3 regions of the Pseudomonas sp. 210_17 TE3656 genome follow, and region 2 is predicted to be linked to each of the others. Evidence: riboswitches for the same ligand, from Rfam matches in the RefSeq annotation. Region 2 holds a riboswitch; each other region holds the start of a gene.
What was found. A riboswitch is a leader RNA that binds a small molecule or an ion and turns the genes downstream of it on or off. The one in region 2 is predicted to bind cobalamin.

Region 1 (7,883 bases), 4.7 Mb from region 2:
GAACCGCCATGATCAACATCCGCCCCATGACCACCGCCGACTTCGACCGCTTCTGGCCGACCTTCCAGGCCATTGTCGCTGCCCGCGAAACCTATGCCTTTGACCCGGCCATGAGCCAGGAACAGGCGCGTCAGCTGTGGCTGGAGGCACCGCTGCACACCCTGGTGGCCGAAGAGGATGGCGAACTGCTCGGTTCCTACTACCTCAAGGCCAATGCCGCCGGCCCGGGCAATCATGTAAGCAATTGCGGCTACATGGTCAGCGACGCTGCGCGTGGGCGCGGTGTCGCCCGGTTGATGTGCGAGCACTCGCAACGCCTGGCCCGCGAACAGGGTTTTCTGGCCATGCAGTTCAACTCGGTAGTGTCGAGCAATGAGGTGGCGGTGGCCTTGTGGCAAAAGCTGGGTTTCGAGGTGGTCGGGCGCTTGCCGCGGGCGTATCGGCATGCGCGTCTGGGGTTGGTCGATTGCCTGGTGATGTACAAGTGGCTGGAGCAACCCCAGCAACCGCAACCCATGCTGATCGGGCGCAAGAACATCGAGGCAGTAGTGTCGCGCAAGCGCGGACGTTGATTATCGCGGGGCAAGCCCGCTCCCACCGAGGCTGCAAGAGTCCCGGTGGGAGCGGGCTTGCCCCGCGAAGCTTTTGCAACTCATTGACTGCAAAGACTTTCAATGTTCAGATGCGCGCCAGTTTCAGGTGTCCTGCGCCGCCGTGCGCAGGGTGAAACGGGAAGCCGGTGCGTCACTCAAAGTGACCAGTCCGGCGCTGCCCCCGCAACGGTAAGCGAGCGAAGCCTTCGAAACACCACTGTGCCCTGGCATGGGAAGGTGAAGGCCTTCATGACCCTCGCAAGCCCGGAGACCGGCCTGAAGCTTCGTTTGGCAACCCCGCGGTGGGCGGGCGCAGGCCGGTTTGCGGGCGCCTGCGCGCGCAATTCCTCCATGCGTTGTTCCCTCCGGGATTCATTCTTCCAGCAGATTGTGGAACGACATGTCCCGTTACTCCAAGCTTCATACCCTGGCGGCCAATGCCCTGGCGCCTTGCCTGGCATTCTCCTTGCCAACCTACGCCGCTGAAACCGGCACCCTGGCCCTGCCCTCGACGGCCATCACCAGCAGCAGCGACAACGTCCCCATCAGCCTGGCCACGCCACTGCCAGCCGGTTCGCGCCTGAACCTCAGCGCCATGGACACCCCGGCGAGCACCAGCAGCATCAGTGCCGAGGTAATCGAAGGGCGCAACAATCGCACGGTTCAGGACGCCGTCAGTCGCTCACCGGGCATCACCTCGGTGGCCACCCCGGGCAACGGCAACACCGCCCTCTCGGCCCGTGGCTTTGAAGGCCACGGCTCGGTGATGACCCTGTTCGACGGCTCGCGAATGTACACCGGTGCCGGCACCCAGACCTTTCCGGTCGACCCGTGGATGGTCGAGCGCATCGACATCATCCGTGGCCCGGCTTCGGTACTCTATGGCGAAGGCGCCACCGGCGCGGTGATCAATGTGATTCCGAAGAAGCCCTTCGCCGGTGAGATTCACAACCAGCTGCGCCTGGGCTACGGCGCCTATGACCGTCAGCAACTGGGCCTGGACAGTGGCGGTTCGCTGAGCGAGCGCCTGAGCTACCGGGTGACCCTCAACCGCCAGCAAAGCAACGGCTGGGTGGATCGCGGCGACTCGAAAAACCTGGCCATGAGCGCCGCCCTGCGTTTTGACGCCAGCGACGACCTGAGCTTCACCCTGGCCCACGAACGTGGCGACGCCGAGCCGATGAACTACTTCGGCACACCGCTGATTGACGGCCACTACCGCGACAGCCTGCGCAAGAAGAACTACAACGTGCGCGATGACGAGCAGCGCTACCACGACGAGTGGACCCGCCTGAACACCGACTGGACCCTCAGCGATTCGATCAGTGCCAGCAACCAGCTGTACTACATCAAGAGCCGTCGGCACTGGCGCAACGCCGAAGACTACACCTGGGACAGCGCGCAGGGGCAACTGCAGCGCGGCAGCTACCTGGAGATCAAACACGACCAGGAACAGGTCGGCGATCGCCAGAGCTTTACCTTCGATCACACGCTGTTCGGCCTGGCCAGCAAGACCGTGGTCGGCGCCGAGTTCAACCGTATCCGCTTCGGCATCAACAGCAACTCACCGTACAACGATATCGGCGGCGACTTCATCGATCCGTGGAACCCGGCGCCAGGCTACTTCCACAGCAACAGCCTGACCCGTCCGCAATCCCAGAGCACCACCCGCACCTTTGCCCTGTTCGCCGAAAACCGCACCCAGCTGTCTGAACGCTGGTCGCTGGTGACCGGCGTTCGCCGCGACCAGAACCACATCGACCGTGACAACCTGGTCGACAACAGCCGCACCGACCGCAGCCTCAACGGTGGCAACTGGCGTGCCGGGCTGGTGTTTGCGGTAACCGATGAACTGTCGCTGTATGGCCAGTACTCCACCAGCGAAGATGGTGTCAGCGACCTGGTCACCCTCAGCCCCAGCCAGCAGAACTTCGACCTGACCGAAGCCAGGCAGACCGAGTTCGGCCTCAAGCAACTGTTCTGGGACGGCCGTGGCGAGTGGACGCTGGCGGCCTATCACATCGTCAAGAAGAAGCTGCTGGTCGACGACCCGATCACCCACCAGAAACAGCAGGCCGGACAGCAGACTTCCGACGGCCTGGAAGCGACCCTGGAACTGGCCCTGGCCAACCAGTGGCAGGTCTCGGCCAACGCCTCGGTGGTACGTGCCAGGTACGACGATTTCGACCAGACCGTGAGCGGCCAGTCGCTGTCGCGTGCGGGCAACCGCCCGAGCAATGTGCCGCGGCGCACTGCCAACCTGTGGGTGAGCAAAGGTCTGGGGTATGGGGTGGATGCCGGCATCGGCCTGCGCTATGTCGATGAGCGCTACGCCAACATCGCCAACACCCAGACGGTTCCCGGTTTTACCGTGGTCGATGCCAATCTCGGCTGGCAGGTACTGCCGGATGTACGCCTGGGCCTGCAGTTGAACAACCTGCTGGACCGCCGTTACGCCGCCACCGCCCACAGTGGCGAGCAGTGGTTGATGGGTGAGCCGCGCTCGTACTTCGCGACGCTGGATTACAGCTTCTGACATTGCCCCGCGATTGCGGTTGTTCAGTCACATTGCATCGCGGGGCAAGCCCGCTCCCACCGCAGCAAGCCAAGTGGATAACCGGGAAAACATGATTATGCTTCAAGAAGCCTTGCAGCATTGCGAGACCGCCACCCCCAGGGCCAGGGTGCGGTAGCGCGCGTGGGTACTCCGGCCTACAAGAACAATACGGAGAACACTCATGGCGGCCATCGACACCACTTCCAGTGGCAGTACACCCAACCGCGGGATCACCAAGGAGGAGCGCAAGGTTATCTTCGCATCGTCCCTGGGTACCGTTTTCGAGTGGTACGACTTCTACCTCTACGGCTCGCTCGCGGCGATCATCGCCAAGCACTTCTTCGCCGGTGTCAACGAAACCACCTCGTTCATCTTCGCCCTCCTCGCCTTCGCTGCAGGCTTTGCCGTACGGCCCTTCGGCGCCATTGTGTTCGGGCGTCTGGGCGACATGATCGGGCGCAAGTACACCTTCCTGATAACCATTGTGATCATGGGCGTGTCCACCGCGATCGTCGGCTTGCTACCCAGTTACAGCACCATCGGCGTGGCCGCGCCGATCATCCTGATCAGCCTGCGCCTGTTGCAAGGCCTGGCGCTTGGGGGTGAGTACGGCGGCGCTGCAACCTACGTGGCCGAACACGCGCCGAAAGGCAAACGTGGCTACTTCACCTCGTGGATCCAGACCACCGCGACCCTCGGCCTGTTCCTGTCGTTGCTGGTAATCCTCGCCTGCCGCACGATTCTCGGTACCGAAGCCTTCGAGGCCTGGGGCTGGCGGATTCCGTTCCTGCTGTCGATTCTGCTGCTGATCATTTCGGTGTACATCCGTCTGCAACTGAGTGAATCGCCGGTGTTCGTCAAGATGAAGGCCGAAGGCAAAGCCTCCAAAGCGCCACTGACCGAATCCTTCGCCCGCTGGGACAACCTCAAGGTGGTGATCATGGCCCTGCTGGGCGGCACCGCCGGCCAGGCGGTGGTCTGGTACACCGGCCAGTTCTATGCGCTGTTCTTCCTGTTGCAGACCCTCAAGATCGACCCACAAACCGCCAACCTGCTGATCGCCGGCTCGCTGCTGATCGGCACGCCGTTCTTCATCCTGTTCGGCAGCCTGTCAGACCGCATCGGGCGCAAGGGCATCATCATGGCCGGCTGCATCATCGCGGCGCTGACCTACTTCCCGATCTTCAAAGCGTTGACCGAGTACGGGAACCCCGATGTATTCCTCGCCCAGGAGAAGAACCCGGTGACGGTGATCGCCGATCCCAACCAGTGCTCGTTCCAGTTCGACCCGGTGGGCAAAGCCAAATTCACCAGCTCCTGCGATCTGGCCAAAAGCGTGCTGGCCAAACGGGCCATTCCCTACGAGAACGTAAAGGCCGAGCCTGGCGTCGTTGCGCAGATCCGAATCGGTGACAAAGTGCTGCAGAGCTTCGAGGGCACCGGCATGCCGGCTGCCGATTTCAAGGTTCAGAACGATGCCTTCGTCGCGACCCTCACTGGCGCGCTCAAGGACGCGGGATACCCCGAAAAAGCCGACCCGGCCAAGACCAACTACCCGATGGTATTGCTCCTGCTGACCATCCTGGTGATCTACGTGACCATGGTCTACGGCCCGATTGCCGCCTGGCTGGTGGAGCTGTTCCCGGCGCGCATCCGCTACACCTCGATGTCGCTGCCCTACCACATCGGCAACGGCTGGTTCGGCGGTTTCCTGCCCACGGTGGCATTCGCCATGGTGGCGGCGACCGGGGATATCTACTACGGGCTGTGGTACCCGATCGTGATCGCGGTGATGACCGCCGTCCTCGGCATATGCTTCCTGCCGGAAACCAAGGACCGGGAAATACATCACACCTGAAGCCGACACTGTACGCAGCCCTGCGGGTTGGGCGATGATCGCGCCCCACCCGCTGTCAATGGAATGAACATGCACGATGTTATGAGCGTCTTTGCTTTGTGTGTCGTCGTACTCTTTGTGAAGATGCTGGCGATTTCCTGCTACCAGGGTTTCTATCGCATCAGCCGTATGACCTTCAAGAATGCCGAAGACGCCGGTTTTGTCGGACGCCAGGCCAGCCCGGAGGAGTTGCCACAAGTCAGCCGCGCGGCGCAGGCCTGGGCCAATGACCTTGAGAACATTCCGTTGTTCTTTGTCCTCGGCGCGCTGTGCCTGGTGTTCAATCCTCCCGCTGCGCTGACCGTCGGGCTGATGGTCGTGTTCACGGCCGCACGGGTGGTGCACACCCTGTGCTTCCTGGCACGCTGGCAGCCGTGGCGCACGATTGCCTACGCGGTGGCGATCGTCTGTCTGTTGGGGCTGGCCGCTATGGTGACTATGGGGGCCGTGCGCCACCTTTGAGCGTCCCGCAAACAAGGGTTCTTCTCGGAATCCCGGGGGCTATGATCCTTGGGTTGGGTTGGGATGATGTGGTTGTGAGCTTATCCATTTTGTGTGGCGATGCTGCCGGCCCCTTCCGCCCTTACGGCGGCCTACTTTTTTCTTGGAAAAAGTAGGCAAAACCGCTGGCTCCTACATACGGCCCTACGCTGCGCTCCGGGTCCCCTCGCTACGGTGCCTTCCAGGGGCATCGCGGCCTACGACTTGCTTCGCCAAGTCTACGGCTCGCGAACTTCGGCTTTGGCCGAAGGGTGCTGCGCACCAGCCCCCTCCAGACACCTCCACTCGGCCTCCTGAAGTCGCTAAGTTACGGGCGGCGCCTGCACTGACGCATCTTCGAAATTAGATATTGGCGGAGCCAGTCACGCGGGGCAAACCCGCTTGCAAAGCAAGCTCGACTCGCTCTCGCTCTTGATCTTCGTGCGCGTAAGTTCGAGCGCTGCGGACTGCGACTTCAGGAGGCTGAGTGGAGGTGCCTGTAGGGGCCAGTGCGTAGCACCTTCGGCGTAGCCGAAGAGCGCGAGCCGTAGACTTGGCGAAGCAAGTCGTAGGCCGCGTGGCCCCGGAAGGTGCCGTAGCGAAGGAACCCGGAGCGCAGCGTAGGGCCGGATGCAGGAGCCAGCGGTTTTGGTTCCTTTTGCCAAGACAAAAGGGACCCGCCGTAAAGGCGGAAGGGGCCGGCAACATCGCCACACAAAATGGATAAGCTCACAACCACAGCAATCAAAACCCAACCCAAGGATCATAGCCCCCCGGAATTCCGTGAAGAGCCCAAAAAAAACGGGATTGGCACTGTGCCAATCCCGCTCGGGTGCAACCTGTGAGCTAAAACTCAATCAGCTCCAGGGACGGTCACCGTTCTCGTCTTTGATGCGAGTCGGCAAGCCCATCACGTCCAGCGCCTTGAGGAACGGCTCAGCCGGCAGCTCCTCGACGTTGGCCATGCGCTGCACATCCCACTCACCACGGGCGACCAGCAAGGCTGCCGCCACTGGCGGAACGCCTGCGGTGTAGGAAATACCCTGGCTGTCGGTCTCGGCGTAGGCCTCTTCATGGTCGGCCACGTTGTAGATGAAGATCTCACGTGGCTGGCCATCCTTGGTGCCCTTGACCAGGTCACCGATGCAGGTCTTGCCGGTGTAGCCCGGCGCCAGCGAGGACGGATCAGGCAGTACGGCCTTGACCACTTTCAGCGGCACCACTTCCAGGCCTTCAGCGGTCTTGACCGGCTGCTCGGAGAGCAGGCCAAGGTTCTTCAGCACGGTGAACACGTTGATGTAGTGCTCGCCAAAGCTCATCCAGAAGCGCACGTTCGGTACGTCGAGGTTCTTCGACAGCGAGTGCACTTCATCGTGGCCGGTCAGGTACAGGTTTTGCGAACCTACCACTGGCAGGTCGTCGGTACGCTTGACTTCGAACATGGTGTTGCTGGTCCACTGGCTGTTCTGCCAGCTCCACACCTGCCCGGTGAACTCGCGGAAGTTGATTTCCGGGTCGAAGTTGGTGGCGAAGTACTTGCCATGTGAGCCGGCATTGACGTCGAGAATGTCGATCGAATCAATGCGGTCGAAATACTGTTGTTGCGCCAGCGCCGCATAAGCGTTGACCACACCCGGGTCGAAGCCTACGCCGAGAATGGCGGTAATGTTCTTCTGCTGGCACTCTTCGAGGTGTTTCCACTCGTAGTTGCCATACCAGGGCGGGGTTTCGCAGATTTTGCCCGGTTCTTCGTGGATGGCGGTGTCCAGGTAGGCCACGCCGGTATCGATGCAGGCACGCAGCACCGACATGTTGAGGAAGGCGGAGCCGACGTTGATGACGATCTGCGATTCGGTTTCGCGGATCAGCGCTTTGGTCGCTTCGACATCCAGGGCATTGAGTGCAAATGCCTTGATTTCAGCAGGCTGTTTGAGGCTGCCCTTGGCCTTGACGCTGTCGATGATGGCCTGGCATTTGGAGATGTTGCGCGACGCGATAGCAATACGACCGAGTTCGTCGTTGTGCTGCGCGCACTTGTGGGCCACCACCTTGGCGACACCTCCTGCACCAATGATAAGAACGTTCTTCTTCAATTTCTCTTTCTCTCCTTTACTGCCAGCTTACGACAGGCTGGACAAGTAGTCTTCGAACCCGAATTCACGAACCACCTCGACTGTACCGTCGAGTTGTTTCACTACGATGGACGGCATTTTCAGGCCGTTGAACCAGTTTTTCTTGACCATGGTGTAACCCGCTGCGTCAACAAACGACAGCCGATCGCCGATGGCCAGCGGACGATCAAATTGGTATTCGCCGAAGATGTCGCCAGCCAGGCAGGACTTGCCGCACACCATGT
Region 2 (7,883 bases):
GCATCAGACTGATCTGCCCCAACCACAGCAGACTCGCGGCAGTGGCCAGCGCGGCGATCCATTGGGCGTGGAAGCTGTGGCGCTCGCGGGTCATCTTGCCCAGCGAGGCGCTGATGAAGATCGCGATCACTACGCTGACATCATCCATCAGCGCACTGTCGGCCAGACTGGCGAAGCAATAACCGGCCATGGTGCCAAGTAGCGCGGCGGCGTACAGCGTGAAGCACACAGTGTTCGCGTAGGGGCGGCTGATCGGCTGCTGTTCCTTGCGTATCGACATGAGGGTGAAGGCCGCATTGGCCATCACCGCCAGTGCCGGAATGAACGCTGCTTTTGCACCTTTGAGGCTGGACTTCAGGCTCAGGGTGAAGATCAGAAACCGCAGATTGATGCTCAGCGCCGATACCAAAACGCCAAACGCGTTCAACAGATGCGCGGGTGTCTCCAGCAAAGTGAGCTGCAGCGGCGAGGCCATCACCGTGCCGCTGAACACCACCATCGCCGGTAGATCCAGGCCATGGCGCCGCCCGAGCATGCCGATCAGGGTGAACGTCAGCAATAGCGAGAACACGAACGGCAACGCATCGCGGATGCCAGACGCAATCTCGCTGTGTGGCGCACGTTCGAGTCGTGCAGGCTCAACCGGCATGGATGTTTTGCTGAGCGCTGGCGCGCAGATGTTGCATGCCAGCTTGGTAGGCCAAGGCTTTTTCCAGGTAGTACGCGGTTGAGAAGCGCGGAATGAACTCTTCCACCACTGCCACACCGCGATAGCCGTTGAGCGCGAAGCGGTTCAATACATCGCTCAAGGGCAAATTGCCTTCGCCAATCGGCAAGTGCTGGTGGTGGGTGTCGTTGAGGTCGGCAATGTGCAGGTGTCGGGTGACCGGCGCCAGTGTCGCGATGGCCTCAAACAGGCTCTGTCCATAAGGCAGCAAGGAACATAAATGGGTTACATCGATGGTCACGTAGCAGCCGGTCTGCTGATGGAAGTACACATGCTCTTCGACGGTGAACACCGGAAACTTCGGACGCTGGCCCCCCATGTTTTCCAGACACAGCGCGATATCCCCTGTGTCACAAAGCGCCGTGACCTGCTTGATGGCCTCGATCAGGTTCGTCATCAGCACGTCGTTGCACAGATGGTCCTTGTAGCCGGGATGAAATGTGACGCTGGTCGCGCCGGCTTGACGGGAAAAGTCCATCGCCGCGCTCAAGCAGTCCACTGCTTGTGCACGCTCATCCAGATTACTGGCGCAGAGGTTGTACTGACGCCCCCACCAACCGGCATGAACCGTCAGGGTGATCTCATTTTGCTCGGTAAACTGACGGATCTGCCGGGCCAGCGTCTGTCGTTCATCGTTGCTCAAGGACCAGAACACCGTTTCGGCGTCTTCACCGATTTCGAATTCGACCGCCTTGAAGTGCCTGGCCAAGTCGGTGATCGAGCCAAGAATGTCCGCGGGGTTGTCGTATACATTTGTGGAAAAGGAGATCTGCGGGAAATCCGCACTGATCGGGCCATCGATGTGATACAGGGTCTCTTTCGTGGTCATTGCGCCTGTCCTTGGGTGTTGAGCAATGGGTGGGAGATGGCAGCGTTGAAGGCTTTTCGGTTGTCATCGGCGCCACAGGCCAGCAATACATAACCGTGACGGTCGCAAGAGCGGTGGATGGGCTGCCCAAACTTGTCGTGATGGAGCGACGCGCGCAGTGCAAACGGGTGTCGCAGCAAGTGCGCGTGCAGGTGTTGCGGGTCGGTTGCGTCATCCGCTTCGATGTAGCGGATCGCCATTTGCACGTATTGGCGTTCGGGCACGGGCGATGGAACGCCGGTCATTGCCGCGATGGTGGTAGCAGCAAGATGCACGCCCGTGGTTCTCCAGACCATTTCCCAAATCTGGTCGCCGCCGAAACGGGTCTGGGTTTCGATGAAGTGCAGGCGTTGACCGTCGATCTTGATCTCGGTGTGCGCCGGGCCCCAGTGGTTATCCATGCGGTCAAGCAACCACAGCACCGCATCTTCGATCCGCGAACGGCTGGCGTCGTCGAGTTCGGCGGGGAAATCATGTCCGGTTTCGACGTAACCCGGAGTACCACTGGTGTGCTTGCGGGTGATGCCGAGAATCCGGTGCTGGCCGTTCAGGCTCAGAGACTCAACGCTATATTCATCGCCGCTGGCGAACGCTTCGATCAGGTTGCGCCCCTGCAGAGGCAGGTCGTCGGTATCCTCCGGCTTGCTGATTGCGTAGACGCCTTGACTGCCCGAGCCGTTGACGGGTTTGACAATGGCCGGGCCGTGGCGGGCTAGAAAGACGCGGGCATCATCGGCACTGTCGATGGCGGCGCAGGGCAACTCGTAGCGACTGCCTTGCAACAGTTGACGGAACAGTAGTTTGTCGCGGCTGACCTCGACACTGTGCAGGCTGTTGTGCGCAATACCCAGCCGCTCTCCCAGCTGTGAGGCAGGCATCAGACCCTGTTCCGAAAATGACAGCACGGCATCGAACGGCCGTTGCCGATGAAGCCGCATGATCGTTTCGCTGTAAGCGGCTAGATTGGCGATGTCGTCGGTCAGTACCAGGGACGCGTGTTGACGCTGGTAGTCTGACAACTGATCGGGTTGTTGTACGAGGGTGAAGCGAAAGCGCTGCGCTGTATCCCAATCCAGCCCCGAATCCCGTCCACCGATCAGCAGAATGTGCTTGGCCTGCGCATCTCCGGGGCTTTCGGCGTACACGTCGACGTCGGCAACAGCCAGCAGGGACGCGCGCAGGCTGGCGGTATCAGGTTGGCGGAATTCAATGTACAGGTAATTCTGAAAACCGTTGCTGACCGGCCCGATACGCTCACCCGGTCTGACATAGGCATACCAGCGCTGGAAACCCGGAAGGTCGCGGATGCGATCGACCTGATGCACACCGTCGTAGGTCCTGTCTGCGCGGGCAAAGGGCGTGACGATTCCGAACGAGCGTTGGGGCGTGCCGGACTCGGCCTGGGGCAGTGGTTCACCGGAAAGGGCGCGGTGGTAGCAGACGTCCAGCGGCATCCGCCATGCCTGGCGTATCACGTGAATTCGGCTGCCTCCAGGCCGTGCGCCGACTTCCAGAATACGAGGCCCGTGTGCGGTGAGAATGAATTCGACATGGGCAAATGTGCCTTTGAGCCCCAGGGCTTTCACGGCGTCGTGGGCTAGACGATGGCAGCGCCCCTTCAACGCAGCGTCGGATTCCAGTATCGAAGGCGTGTAGCGGGCGAAGTGCTGAAAGTCGCTCTGGCCGATATCCACCCCGGAAATCACATCGACCATCGGGAAACTGCTGATGGTCCCGTCAGGGCTGATGGCACAATCGATGGAGTGGTTGGAACCTTGCAGGTACTCCTCAAGCAGTAACTGATCGGTTTCCCGGTGTTTGCCGTTCACATAGCGTTGCAGCGCCGGCCATTCGTGTCGTTTGTAATCCAGCAGTTCCTGAGGGTCGTGGATGCAGCGTACGAACAGGCTGCTGTAGAGGTTTGTCGGTTTGAGGATGAACGGGTAGGGCAGTTCGTCAGGACGCGTGAGCAGGTCATCGATTCGCACCTCCAGCGACATCACTTGCAGGTCCGGATTGGACGACTGCTGGAAGCATTGGCGTTGCAGGGCCTTGTCGAGAGTGTTTTCCACGTTTCGATGCAGGTGCGCCAGCGCCGGCAGTGCAGCGCACAGCCCGGCCGTGATCGCAACATACCCCTCACGAAAGTTCAGAACGCTAGTAAAGCTGTGCTCGTCCAGGAGCCGCCGGGTCAAATCAATCAGTTCTGCGGTGAGGCCCTTGGAAAAATCGTAATGGGCCGTTGGCGGAATCTTTGCTGCATCGGCGATTTTGCGGGTTGCACGGCTGTCGGTGATGAGCAGCGGTGTGATGCCCTCGGCAATTAGGCCTTCGTATTCGCCATCACGAATGTTGCCAACTATCAGACTACTTGGCGTGTTCATCGGCAGGGCTCCTGGTCGAAGCTATAGTGAATCCGGTTCAGACGGTGGCAAATGTGCGTCAGGCAGATTCGCTCTGTGCCGTTCGTCTCGCCGGTCAAAACGTTGCGCAAGATGTCTGCAAGGGCGTCCAGATCCTCGTTGGTGATACCCAGCCGAGTGATTTCCTGAACGCCGAATCGCAGGCAGTCACGGCCATTGATGCGCTTGTTGTTGACCCGGATACCAAGCTCGTTGAGCTGTTGGGCTGCATGCGAGCTGAGGGCGCTTTCGAGCAGCAGTAGATGGGTGTCTGTCGGGGGAACTGTCCACCCGGGAAGGTCGGCCAGTGCGTTGCGCAACTGGCGGGCGTTGGCGCACATGCGTTGGGCGTAAGCCTGGCCATAGCGTTCCATTTCCACAAGGGTAACGAACAGTTGAAGCAGTCCCGGCAGGTTGGGCGAGGACACGAGTGCAGCGCTGACGTTCTGTTCGATCTGCCTGGCGAGGTCGGCACGCCGGCAGACAATCAATGCCCGGTGCGGGCCGGGTAGTGACTTGTGGGTGTTGCCCTGAAGGATGTCGGCGCCCTCATCGAGCGGGTTAGCAAATGCCTGACCGGCGATAAGGCCCAGGGTGTGGGAAGCGTCGTAAATGATCAGCGTCTGGTGGTAGCCGTGGCGGTTGAGCAGATTTCGCAAAGGTTTGACGGGGATCGCATGTGTGGTCAGACCGTGGTCGAGGAGCACGGCAGACGGTTGATGCCCGAGGGTCTGGAGCTGTTTGTCGAAATCGGCCAGATCTATTTGCCCGTCGATGCTCAGTCTGAAGAACAGGCTGTGCCTGCCGATCTTTTGCACCAATGGCCCGGTAGCGAAATGTCCGCCGCTCCCAGGTGACAGGGACAGAACGGTTTTCCCTGGTTCCGTTAATGCCGCCAGCACGCTCAACGTGCAATGGACGCCGGAAAGCACACGGTACTCAACGAATTCTGCGTTGAACATGGACCGCACAGCCTGGGTCGCCAGTGCCTTGAGCTTTTCGACTTCCGGAAAGTGTTCGACCTGCATGCCGTTGAAGTCGGCAGCATAACGGTGGCCAGCAGTTGTTTGGGCATTAAATAAATAACGGTCGTAATGGCGGTTTTGTCCAAGTGTGCGAGCGGTCTCGGACAATACATTCTCATTGGCGGTCAGGGATAATGTGGAAGTCCGTCGTGCGCGTGCCTGCTCAAACTGCTCGATAATGTAGTTTTGTATATTGAGAGTGGCGGCAGGAAGTGCGTGAGTGGGATGATTCATTAGTGCTCCGTCAAGTCGAAGTCAATAATCAACATGTCACGAGTGCCTGGATTTGAACTGGTATGAGGCTTTTGCAACGGAGAAACTTCGTGCAGAAGTGTCCGGTCATTCAAAACGATGGTTTCCATGTAATCTGTCAGGGTTGCACTGAATACGGTTTCGCCATTTTCGTGAAACACCCGACTTTCTCCGCCAATGACTAACTGGCGTTGAATCAGGTGTTGAAATACAAAGTCATGCCCGTCGCGGTGTCGGCCTTCGGGTGTGGCCTGGCCCGCATTGTGCTCATCGCACAGGATCCGGAACTGGTGGCAGGTGACCAGCCAGTCGCGATGGCCGACGGTCAGATCCAGGAGCGCCAGGTCGGCTGCCAGTAGCGTTTGCAGCACGGGCGAGCCGATAAAGGACGTTTCGCTGCGCGCATAGGTGCGCTGAATGCCACCCAGCAGCGGGTTATGGGCCTGGGTCTGAAAGAAGTGGCAGTTTTCGAGCGTCTTCCAGCGCCTGTCCCGCTGGCGGTACTTGAACTTGCAGATGCAACGCTCGCGAGCGCCGTTGCCGACGCTCAGATAGCTGTCCGGCTGCAGGTTGTTCCAGGTTGCATTGAATGCGTGACACGCTTCGTTACCCAGTTGAGCAACCAGAGACGCTGGATAATGAGCGCTGCTGGCGTAGTGGTGGCTATTTAGTGATTCGGAAAGTTCATACAATGTGCTTTCGTCCGAATACCGTATTGCAGTGCTGGAACTCATGCTGTGAACACGCTTTTGGCGCTTGAGGAAAAAGCTCGCAGCAGAATTTGATGGTAACCGATCATGCAAGAGTTCCTTTCTTGTGTGGTTGATGATTCCTGTTGCTGGTTCATGGTTTCTTTGTTGTTTTTATTTATCAATTCGGTTTTTGTAAGGGGATGTAAGTTTGCGGTTTGAGGTCGCCATTCTGCGACTGTCGAATAAGTGTTGTTATGGGGTGTTAGATTGTAGGAGGTAACTTACAAATAAAATTTGTAATAATGGGTGCCTGCGGAAAACGCATGAATAAACAATGTCGTTAAAACGATAATGCGACAAACATTGACCCGCCTCCCAAGCATGCGTAGCCTTGCGCTTTCGAGGTTCTTCGGCGCGTGCCGAAGCTAAGAAGGGAACGCGGTTCAAGCCGCGGCTGCCCCCGCAACTGTGAACGGTGATGTTTACTGCCACGCCACTGCCAGCGCTGTCGAAGGCGCTAGCGGGAAGGCGCAGCGAATGCCAGGCCTAAGGCCTGAACACCGTCAGCCAGGAGACCTGCCTCGAACAGTTTCCGACATAAACCGGGCGGGGTGATCCGGTGGCGAACGCGCCCAGGTAGTGATACCTGCGGCTCTCGTCCCGCATGCCCGCCATCCTGCCAAGGGCATCGACATGAAAACACTGGCCAAACTCCCCGTCACCATCGTTACCGGCTTCCTCGGCTCGGGTAAAACCACGCTGCTGCGGCATATGCTCGACAACGCTCAGGGGCGGCGCATCGCGGTGATCGTCAACGAGTTCGGCGAGCTGGGCATCGACGGCGAGATCCTCAAGCAATGCAGCATCGGTTGCACTGAAGAAGAGGCCAGCGGCCGCGTCTATGAACTGGCCAACGGCTGCCTGTGCTGCACCGTGCAGGAAGAGTTCTTCCCGGTGATGCGTGAGCTGGTTGCCCGTCGCGGCGATCTCGATCACATTCTCATCGAAACCAGCGGCCTGGCCCTGCCCAAACCTCTGGTGCAAGCCTTCCAGTGGCCAGAGATCCGCAACGCCTGCACGGTTGACGCGGTGATCACCGTGGTCGACAGCCCGGCCGTGGCCGCAGGCACCTTTGCCGCCTACCCGGACCAGGTCGATGCCCAGCGCAAACTCGACCCGAACCTGGATCACGAGTCGCCGCTGCACGAACTGTTCGCCGACCAGTTGGCCAGTGCCGACCTGGTGGTGCTGAACAAGGCTGACCTGATTGCCGCCGATGACCTGGCCAAGGTTCGCGCCGAAGTGCAGGAAGAGCTGCCGCCAGCGGTCAAGGTGATCGAAGCCAGCAGCGGCCGTCTGCCACTGGAAGTGCTGCTGGGCCTGGGCGCTGAATCGGAAGCGCATATCGATGGCCGGCGTACTCACCACGACTCGCACCATGACGGCGATGACCACGACGATCATGACCACGATGCCTTCGACTCGATCTCCATCGAGCTGCCGGAAGCCGACGAAAGCCTGCTGCTCGACGCCCTGACCCAACTGGTGGTGCAGCACGGCATCCTGCGGGTCAAAGGCTTTGCGGCGATCCCCGGTAAGCCGATGCGTTTGCTGATTCAGGGCGTGGGCACCCGCTTCGACAAACACTTCGACCGCGCCTGGCGCAGTGAAGAGCCGCGCACCACGCGCCTGGTGCTGATCGGCCAGGAACTGGATGCGGCCCAACTGGAAGCGGGCCTGCGCGCCGCCTTGAGCGCCTGATCCATGCACCTGCTGCGGACCCAGCCCGGTGGTTTTGTACCGGACGACAGTATTGCCGATCTCGGCCAGACTCCGGCCGAGCTGGTCATTCTCTGCAGCGGTGACTCACACCTGGCGCTGCTGGCCGAAACCGCCCAGCAGCTGCCCGAGGATTTC
Region 3 (7,883 bases), 3.9 Mb from region 2:
CAATCGCCTGGTGCAGCCAGCCAGCTTCATCGACATAGCGGCGGGTCAGCTCGCCCAGCGGCACAACGCCAAGGCCGCTCTCGTTGCTGACCAGAATGATTTCACCCGGCAACCCGGCCAGGCAATCAAGCAGCGCCGTGCGCTCGGCCTGCAGACGCTCGGGGTCGTCCAGCATCAACAGGTTGGTCAGCCACAGGGTCAGGCAGTCGACCAACAGGCAGCGCTCGACGCTGGCGTTGGCACGCAGGACATCGGCCAGAGCCAGCGGCTCTTCGATCAGCCCCCAGCTGGAGGGCCGGCGCTCACGGTGCAGTTGCACCCGGGCATTCATTTCACCATCCAGCGGTTCGCTGGTGGCGATGTAGGTGACCGGCAAGCCGCTGCGCTCGGCCAGTTGTTCAGCCAGGCGGCTCTTGCCGGAACGGGCACCCCCGAGGATCAGATTGAGCATGTCAGTTCAGCCCGCACAGTTGACGTAGGCAGGGGGTATCCAGGTGCTGTTCGACCAGGTCGGCGAGGCGCTCGATGTCGCGTTCGCGCAGCGCCTGGTAATCGATCTGTTCGACCTCATGCAGACCAGCCCAGCGCAACAATGCCGCGCACGACTGCGGGCTTTCGAACAGACCGTGCAGGTAGGTCGCGAGAATCTGCCCGTCAGCACTGATGGCGCCATCGCTGCGACCGTCCGCCAGTTGCACCGCAGGCCGCTCCAGAGCCGCGCCCTGGGTCACCCCGGCATGGATCTCATAACCGCTGATCGGCGCTTGCTCCAGTTGCAAGGTACCCGCGACGTTACGCAGTTGCTTGTGCGCTTCCAGCACGGTGACGAAATCGAGCAAGCCCAGGCCATCGCTGCTGCCAGCCGCGCCTTCCAGACCCAGCGGGTCTTCCACCCGCTGACCGAGCATCTGCAGGCCGCCACAGATGCCCAGCACCTTGCCGCCATAACGCAGATGCCGGGTGATGGCCTGATCCCAGCCACGGGCGCGCAATTGCGCCAGATCGCCGCGCACGCTCTTGGAACCCGGCAGGATGATCAGGTCCGCAGGCGGAATCGGATCGCCTGGGCCGATGAACTGCAGGTCGACTTGCGGGTGCAGGCGCAGCGGGTCGAAATCGGTGTGGTTGCTGATCCGCGGCAGCACCGGCACGATCACTTTGAGTGCGCGCGCCGCCTTGTCACCCTGGCGCTGGTCGATACCGTCCTCGGCTTCCAGGTGCAGGTCCATCACATACGGCAGCACGCCCAGTACCGGTTTGCCGGTACGCGCCTCAAGCCAGTCCAGACCCGGCTGCAATAAGGCGATGTCCCCCCGGAAACGGTTGATGACAAAACCTTTGACCCGCGCCTGCTCACTGGGCGACAGCAGCTCCAGGGTGCCGACCAGATGGGCGAACACCCCGCCGCGATTAATGTCGGCAATCAGGATCACCGGGCAGTCCACCGCTTCGGCAAAGCCCATGTTGGCGATATCGCCGGCACGCAGATTGATCTCCGCTGGCGAACCGGCGCCTTCGACCATTACCACCGGGTACTGGGCACTCAAGCGCTGATGAGACTCCAGCACCGCCTGCATGGCGATGACCTTGTAGTCGTGGTACGCCACCGCGTTCATGCTGGTGACCGCACGGCCATGGACGATGACTTGAGCGCCGGTGTCGCTATTGGGCTTGAGCAGCACCGGGTTCATGTCGGTGTGCGGCGCCAGCCCAGCGGCCTGAGCCTGGACTGCCTGAGCCCGGCCGATCTCGCCGCCGTCGGCGGTCACGGCACTGTTGAGCGCCATGTTCTGCGGCTTGAACGGCACCACCGCCACGCCCTGGCGCAACAACCAGCGGCACAGCGCGGTCACCAGTGTGCTCTTGCCGGCATCGGAGGTGGTGCCCTGCACCATCAGGGTACTCATGGCTGTTCCTTGCAGTAATCGTTGAATGCCTGTTGCAGGCGCTGAAAGTCCTGCTCGGTGGCCGGCAAACCAAAGCGCAGGCTGGCAGGCTGGCTGAACAGACGCAGCAAAATGCCCCGTCGGGCCATGAACTCATGCAGCAGCACGGCTTGATCGGTAACCAGGTACTGGAAGAGATCGCAGCCACCTGTCGGGGCAAAGCCTGCGCGGCTTAGCAAGTTTGCCAGGCGCTGGCTGGCTGCCGCGCAGCGAGCGATCTGGCGTTGATGCGCAACGCTGTCGAGCAGGCAGGCCTGGCCGAGAATCCGCGTTGGCCCGCTGACGGTCCAGGGCCCCAGCAGTTCGGCCAGGCGTTGCAACAACACCGGTTCAGCCAGCACAAAGCCCAGACGTACACCGGCCAGACCGAAGAACTTGCCGAACGAGCGCAACACAATCAGCCCCGGACGTTGTGCCTCGGCGCCAATGCTGTGCTGCGGGGTGTTGTCCATAAAAGCTTCATCGACCAGCAACCAGCCACCACGCAAGGCCAGGCGGGCATGCCAGGCGAGCAACTGCTCAGCCGACAGCAGGCAACCGGTGGGATTGTTCGGGTTGACCACCACCAGCACATCCAGGCTGTCGAGCAGTTCATCCACCTGCTCACTCTGCAACTCAAGCACCTGATGCCCGGCACGACGCCAGCCCTCGGCGTGTTCGGCATAACAGGGCGACAACACGCCAACCGTGCCGCGAGCGCGCAGGTGCGGCAAGGCCTGGATCGCGGCCTGAGAGCCGGCCACCGGCAGCACCTGCTGGACCCGGTAGTACTCGGCCGCAGCCTGTTCCAGGCCATCGTCGGTTTCCGGCAGGCGCGCCCAGGCCTGCAGCGGGATTTGCGGAATCGCGTAAGGCCAGGGCGCAATACCGCTGGACAGGTCCAGCCAGTGCTCCCGGGCGATACCGTAGTGCTGCACTGCGCGCTGCAGGCGCCCACCGTGCTCAAGCATAGAATTCAGCTCCCAGACACAACAGCAGCAACCACAACCACACGCCCAGGCAAACCAGGCGCCAGCCACGCTCAATCGACTCGGCATCAGCCACCGGGCCTTCGCCCAGTTGTGCGCGTTCGTGCAGCTCACCGTGATAGACCGCCGGGCCACCCAGCTCCACAGCCAGGGCACCGGCGCCTGCGGCCATCACCGGACCGGCATTGGGGCTGTCCCACAGCGGCGCCTGACGCCGCCAGCACTTCAGTGCCAGACGGGTTTTGCCGAGCAACGCGTAGGTCAGCGCCACCAGCCGTGCAGGAATGTAGTTGAGCACATCATCGATGCGTGCAGCGGCCCAGCCGAAACGCTCGAAACGCTCGTTGCGATAGCCCCACATGGCATCCAGGGTGTTGCTCAGGCGATAGAGCACCACACCCGGTGCGCCCGCCACGACAAACCAGAACAGCGCAGCGAACACTGCATCGCTACCGTTTTCCAGCACCGACTCGGTGGCTGCGCGCGCCACGGCGGTTTCGTCCAGTTCACGGGTTTCGCGGCTGACCAGAAAACCCACACGGCGGCGTGCTTCATCCAGGTCACCGCGGCGCAAAGCGTCGGCCACCGGGGTCACGTGCTCGCCCAGGCTGCGCAGGCCCAGGGCGCAATACAAGGCCAGCACTTCCACCAACCAGCCGATATAGGGCAGCCAGGACAGCAAGGTGGCCAACAGGGTCAGGGGAATCACCGCCAGGAACCAGGCGGTCACGCCATGGCTGCGCCAACCACGGCCAGCGGCGTTGAAACGCTGCTCCAGGCGCCCGGCCAGGCGACCAAAGGCAACCAGCGGATGACGACGCTGGGGCTCACCCAACAACGCATCCAGCGCCACCCCGGCAACGGTCAGCAACGCCACACTCATCAAGACTCTCCCCACTGGTTTTCATACAGCATGTCGCTCAAGGGCCGCGCCGTGGCCCAGCCTTCGAGGACCAGCATCGGCGCGGGATAGAACGCCTGGACCGGGCCCAGGCAAAGAATCGCCAGCGGCTTGGCACCGGCCGGCATCCCCAGCAACTGCGCCAGCGCCAGGGGCTCGAACAGCGATACCCAGCCCATGCCCAGGCCTTCGGCACGCGCTGCCAGCCAGAGGTTCTGGATCGCGCATGACAACGAGGCGAGGTCCATCTCCGGCAAGGTGCGACGGCCGAAAATGTGCTTGTCGCGGTCATCCATCAACGCCGCCACCAGCACTTCGGCGCAATCGCTGATGCCTTCGACCTTGAGCTTCATGAATTCATCGGAGCGCTCACCCAGTGCCTCAGCGGTGCGCACTCGCTCGGCTTCCACCAGGCCCTGGATACGCTGGCGCAGGTCGCGGTCGGTGATGCGGATAAAGCGCCATGGCTGCATCAGGCCGACGCTGGGCGCCTGATGCGCCGCTTCGAGCAGACGCGCAAGCAGCTCTGGCGCTACTTCGCCCTTGATGAAGTGCCGCATGTCACGGCGCTCGCCGATGGCCCGGTAAACCGCAGCGCGCTCGGCGTCTGTGAAAGCCTGGTCGTTCATGGTGCCAACAGCGCCGCCGCCGCGTGCGGGTTGGAGGCAAAGTAGAAATGCACGTAGGACGCCGTCAGCCGGCCACAGCGATAGACCGCTTCGGCGCCACGGCCGCCATTGGGGCTGTGGCCACGGGCAATCGGCTCGAGCGAGGTAGTGGTCAGCGAGTGGTGATAGGTATGGCCGCGCAAGGTGCCTTCCGGCAGCTCCACCGCCTGCAGGGCCAGCGCTGCGAGGCGCTTCTGCATCACCGCTTCGCCTTCCAGCAAACCCAGCAACTCGGCCCGCTCACCCGCAACATCGGTCAAGGCCTCAAGCAGGTAGAGCATGCCGCCACATTCGGCCAGCACAGGCTTGCCTGCCTGATGATGGCTGCGGATCGCGGTGAGCATCGCGGTGTTGGCAGCCAATGCCTGGTGATGCAGTTCCGGATAGCCACCCGGCAGGTAGAGGCTGTCTGCCTGCGGTAGCGTGCGGTCATGCAGTGGCGAAAAGAACTTCAGCTCAGCGCCCATGGCCCGCAGCAGGTCAAGGTTGGCGCCATAAGTGAAGGCAAAGGCCTCATCCCGCGCCACGGCGATGGTCACGCCATCGAACAAGGGCTCGATGACCTCGACAGTCGGCGCCGCGAACGCCACCGCCGGCGGCAGGGACGACTCACAACTGGCGCCGAGGGCTGCGGCTGCGGCGTCCAGGCGAACATCCAGATCATTGAGCTCACTGGCCTGGACCAGGCCCAGATGGCGGCTCGGCAATTCAATCCCGGTTTCCCGCGACAGGCCGCCGTACCAGCGCAGTCCTTCGGTAAGGCTGCCTTCAAGCAACTGGGCGTGACGCAAAGTGCCGACACGGTTGGCCAGCACCCCGGCAAACGGCAGGTCGGGCTGATAGCGCGCCAACCCCAGGGCCAGGGCGCCGAAAGTCTGAGCCATCGCCGTACCGTCGATCACCGCCAGCACCGGCACATTGAAATGGCGGGCAAGGTCGGCGCTCGACGGCGTACCGTCGAACAGGCCCATGACCCCTTCGATCAGGATCAGATCGGCATCGCCCGCCGCTTCCCACAGCAGCCGGCGGCTTTCCTGCTCACCGACCATCCACAGGTCCAACTGGTACACCGGCGCACCGCTGGCCCGCTCGAGAATCATCGGGTCAAGGAAGTCCGGGCCGCACTTGAACACCCGCACCTTACGCCCGAGGTTGCGGTGCAGCCGCGCCAGGGCAGCGGTAACCGTAGTCTTGCCCTGGCCTGAAGCCGGGGCGGCAATCAGCACCGCCGGGCAGTGGCGCGTGTCACTCATAGTTCAACGCCCTTCTGGGCACGGATACCGGCCTGGAAAGCGTGCTTGACCATGCCCATCTCGGTGACGGTGTCGGCCAGTTCGATCATTTCATCCTTGGCACCACGACCGGTGACGATCACGTGCTGCATCGGCGGACGCGCCTGCAGGTCGCTGAGGACCTGTTCGAGGTCAAGGTAGCCATGCTTGAGGGCAATATTCAGCTCGTCGAGCACCACGAAGGTGATCGTCGGATCCTGCAGCAACTGGCGCGAAACGGCCCAGGCCGCTTCGGCTGCGGCGATGTCACGCTGGCGGTCCTGAGTTTCCCAGGTGAAGCCTTCGCCCATCACGTGATAGCGCACCTGTTCGGGGAAACGTCGGAAGAACAGCTCTTCGCCAGTGCTGTTGCGGCCCTTGATGAACTGCACCACGCCGCATTGCATACCATGGCCCATGGCCCGGGCGAGCATGCCGAAGGCCGAGCTGCTCTTGCCCTTGCCGTTACCGCTGAGCACCAGCAGCAGGCCGCATTCGTTAGGGGCGTTGGCAATACGCTCGTCGATTACCGCCTTCTTGCGCTGCATACGGGCCAGGTGGCGTTCGTCACGCTCGGTGGATTCAGTCATCGAAGTCTCCGCAAACCACTGTCAGCCAACCTGCAACGCGCCTGCCAGCACAGGGCTGCACAGCGTTCGCGGCAAAGAGATGGCAACAGATCAATGGATAAGGCAGACGGAAAAACGCGCAGGGCTGCGGCACAGGCCGAAGAAACCGCGCATCACCCTCCGTGATGCCGTTGGCTGTTACAGGCCGGTCTCCGGGCTTGTGAGCGGGGTCATCAACACCCGGGGTCGCGCGCCTTCCCGGGTGCGATCACCCAGTGGCCATGCGCGGCCTTGACTCACCTACCGTTGCGGGGGCAGCGCCGGACTCGCACGCAATTGCGCACCCACCGGCTTCCCTGTTTCACCCTGCCAGACCACAGCCCACAGAGCACCTGAAACAAGTCGCGAAGGTTAGAGGGTTGCACCCGGAGCGTCAATGAAAGGCGCAGCACTGGCCTGGATCAATGGCGCCTTTGTCATCTTGTGCCACCCTGATATCAGTGATATCAAATAGCCACAATTTGGCTGTCTCGATTACAACGATAAAGGAGAGAGCGGCATGCAAGGCCTGATCATCAATAACCCGCGCCTGGAATTCCTGCGTCCGGCCCTGGAACGCTGGGTCGAATGCATCGACCGCTGCAACCAGACCCTGGGCGACGGCGAGGCCCCTTACTGGCACGGCGCCCAAGCGAACCTCGGCGTGCTCTCGGCCGCAGCCTGGCAAGCAGAGCTGATCACCTTGCAACATCACCAGAGCAAGAAGCAGCGTGACGAAGGTGAGCGTGAAGGTTACTGCGACCTGTACATCGCCAATCGCGAAGAAGCCGCCTACCTGCAAGCCAGCCAGCGCTGGCCACGCATCGCCCGCCTGGACCTGAACAACGCGCTGCAAGAGACTGTGCTTGCCGCCCGCCAGGTGGCTGCACCCAGCCAGCTAAAAGTCGCCGCGCTGTTCGCCAGCCCCTGGAAAGCCGGACAGCATGCCAGCCCCGAAGAACTCCAGGACCTGGTCGACGACCTGCAAAAGCACACCGCCTGTGCCATTGCCTGGTACTTCCCCTATGCCTACCGCAAGCTGCACAACGAGGCCGGTCAGTACCATCCGGGGGTTGCGCTGCTGCTCAAGCAGGCATGATCAATCGCGGGGCAAGCCCGCTCCCACAATACCGAGCAAACCTGTGGGAGCGGGCTTGCCCCGCGATCAGCTTGGTAAACTCAACGCTTACGACAAAGCGTCAAGCCATCCCCTATGGGCAACATCGACAGATCCACCCGCGGATCGTCCTTGAGCCTCAGGTTCAACGCCTGTATTGCCCGGGTATCTTCACTGTCGGGCTGCGTCTGCAGCACCCGCCCGCTCCACAGGGTGTTGTCGAACAACACCAGCCCACCTGTACGCAGCAAGCGCAGGGCCTCTTCCAGATACTGCGGGTAGTTGGCCTTGTCGGCATCGATGAACATCAGGTCGTAACGTCCTGACGGCAATGTCGCCAGCGTTTGCAAGGCGGGCGCCAGGCGCATCTCGATACGTTCCGCCACGCCGGCCTCCCGCCAATA

Region 1: it holds a riboswitch for cobalamin, as region 2 does, so the genes downstream of both, ACVI9W_RS22360 (TonB-dependent receptor) here and cobW (cobalamin biosynthesis protein CobW) in region 2, are expected to answer to the same signal.
Region 3: it holds a riboswitch for cobalamin, as region 2 does, so the genes downstream of both, cobO (cob(I)yrinic acid a,c-diamide adenosyltransferase) here and cobW (cobalamin biosynthesis protein CobW) in region 2, are expected to answer to the same signal.

The regions. Positions count from the first base shown of each region.
Region 1 covers NZ_JBTRBC010000001.1:4,799,782-4,807,664, reverse strand. The annotation lists gene ACVI9W_RS22365 (GNAT family N-acetyltransferase) at 9-572, shown strand; cobalamin riboswitch at 681-887, shown strand; gene ACVI9W_RS22360 (TonB-dependent receptor) at 994-3,129, shown strand; gene ACVI9W_RS22355 (MFS transporter) at 3,332-5,008, shown strand; gene ACVI9W_RS22350 (MAPEG family protein) at 5,078-5,509, shown strand; gene ACVI9W_RS22345 (saccharopine dehydrogenase family protein) at 6,385-7,620, opposite strand; gene nspC (carboxynorspermidine decarboxylase) at 7,648-7,883, opposite strand, start outside.
Region 2 covers NZ_JBTRBC010000001.1:85,348-93,230, reverse strand. The annotation lists gene ACVI9W_RS00485 (AzlC family ABC transporter permease) at 1-649, opposite strand, end outside; gene ACVI9W_RS00480 (sugar phosphate isomerase/epimerase family protein) at 639-1,556, opposite strand; gene ACVI9W_RS00475 (ATP-grasp domain-containing protein) at 1,553-3,979, opposite strand; gene ACVI9W_RS00470 (PLP-dependent aminotransferase family protein) at 3,976-5,256, opposite strand; gene ACVI9W_RS00465 (2OG-Fe dioxygenase family protein) at 5,256-6,008, opposite strand; cobalamin riboswitch at 6,352-6,564, shown strand; gene cobW (cobalamin biosynthesis protein CobW) at 6,660-7,727, shown strand; gene cobN (cobaltochelatase subunit CobN) at 7,731-7,883, shown strand, end outside.
Region 3 covers NZ_JBTRBC010000001.1:3,976,793-3,984,675, reverse strand. The annotation lists gene cobU (bifunctional adenosylcobinamide kinase/adenosylcobinamide-phosphate guanylyltransferase) at 1-451, opposite strand, end outside; gene ACVI9W_RS18700 (cobyric acid synthase) at 453-1,907, opposite strand; gene cobD (threonine-phosphate decarboxylase CobD) at 1,904-2,896, opposite strand; gene cbiB (adenosylcobinamide-phosphate synthase CbiB) at 2,889-3,797, opposite strand; gene bluB (5,6-dimethylbenzimidazole synthase) at 3,797-4,444, opposite strand; gene ACVI9W_RS18680 (cobyrinate a,c-diamide synthase) at 4,441-5,736, opposite strand; gene cobO (cob(I)yrinic acid a,c-diamide adenosyltransferase) at 5,733-6,344, opposite strand; cobalamin riboswitch at 6,510-6,734, opposite strand; gene ACVI9W_RS18670 (hypothetical protein) at 6,883-7,461, shown strand; gene ACVI9W_RS18665 (O-methyltransferase) at 7,542-7,883, opposite strand, start outside.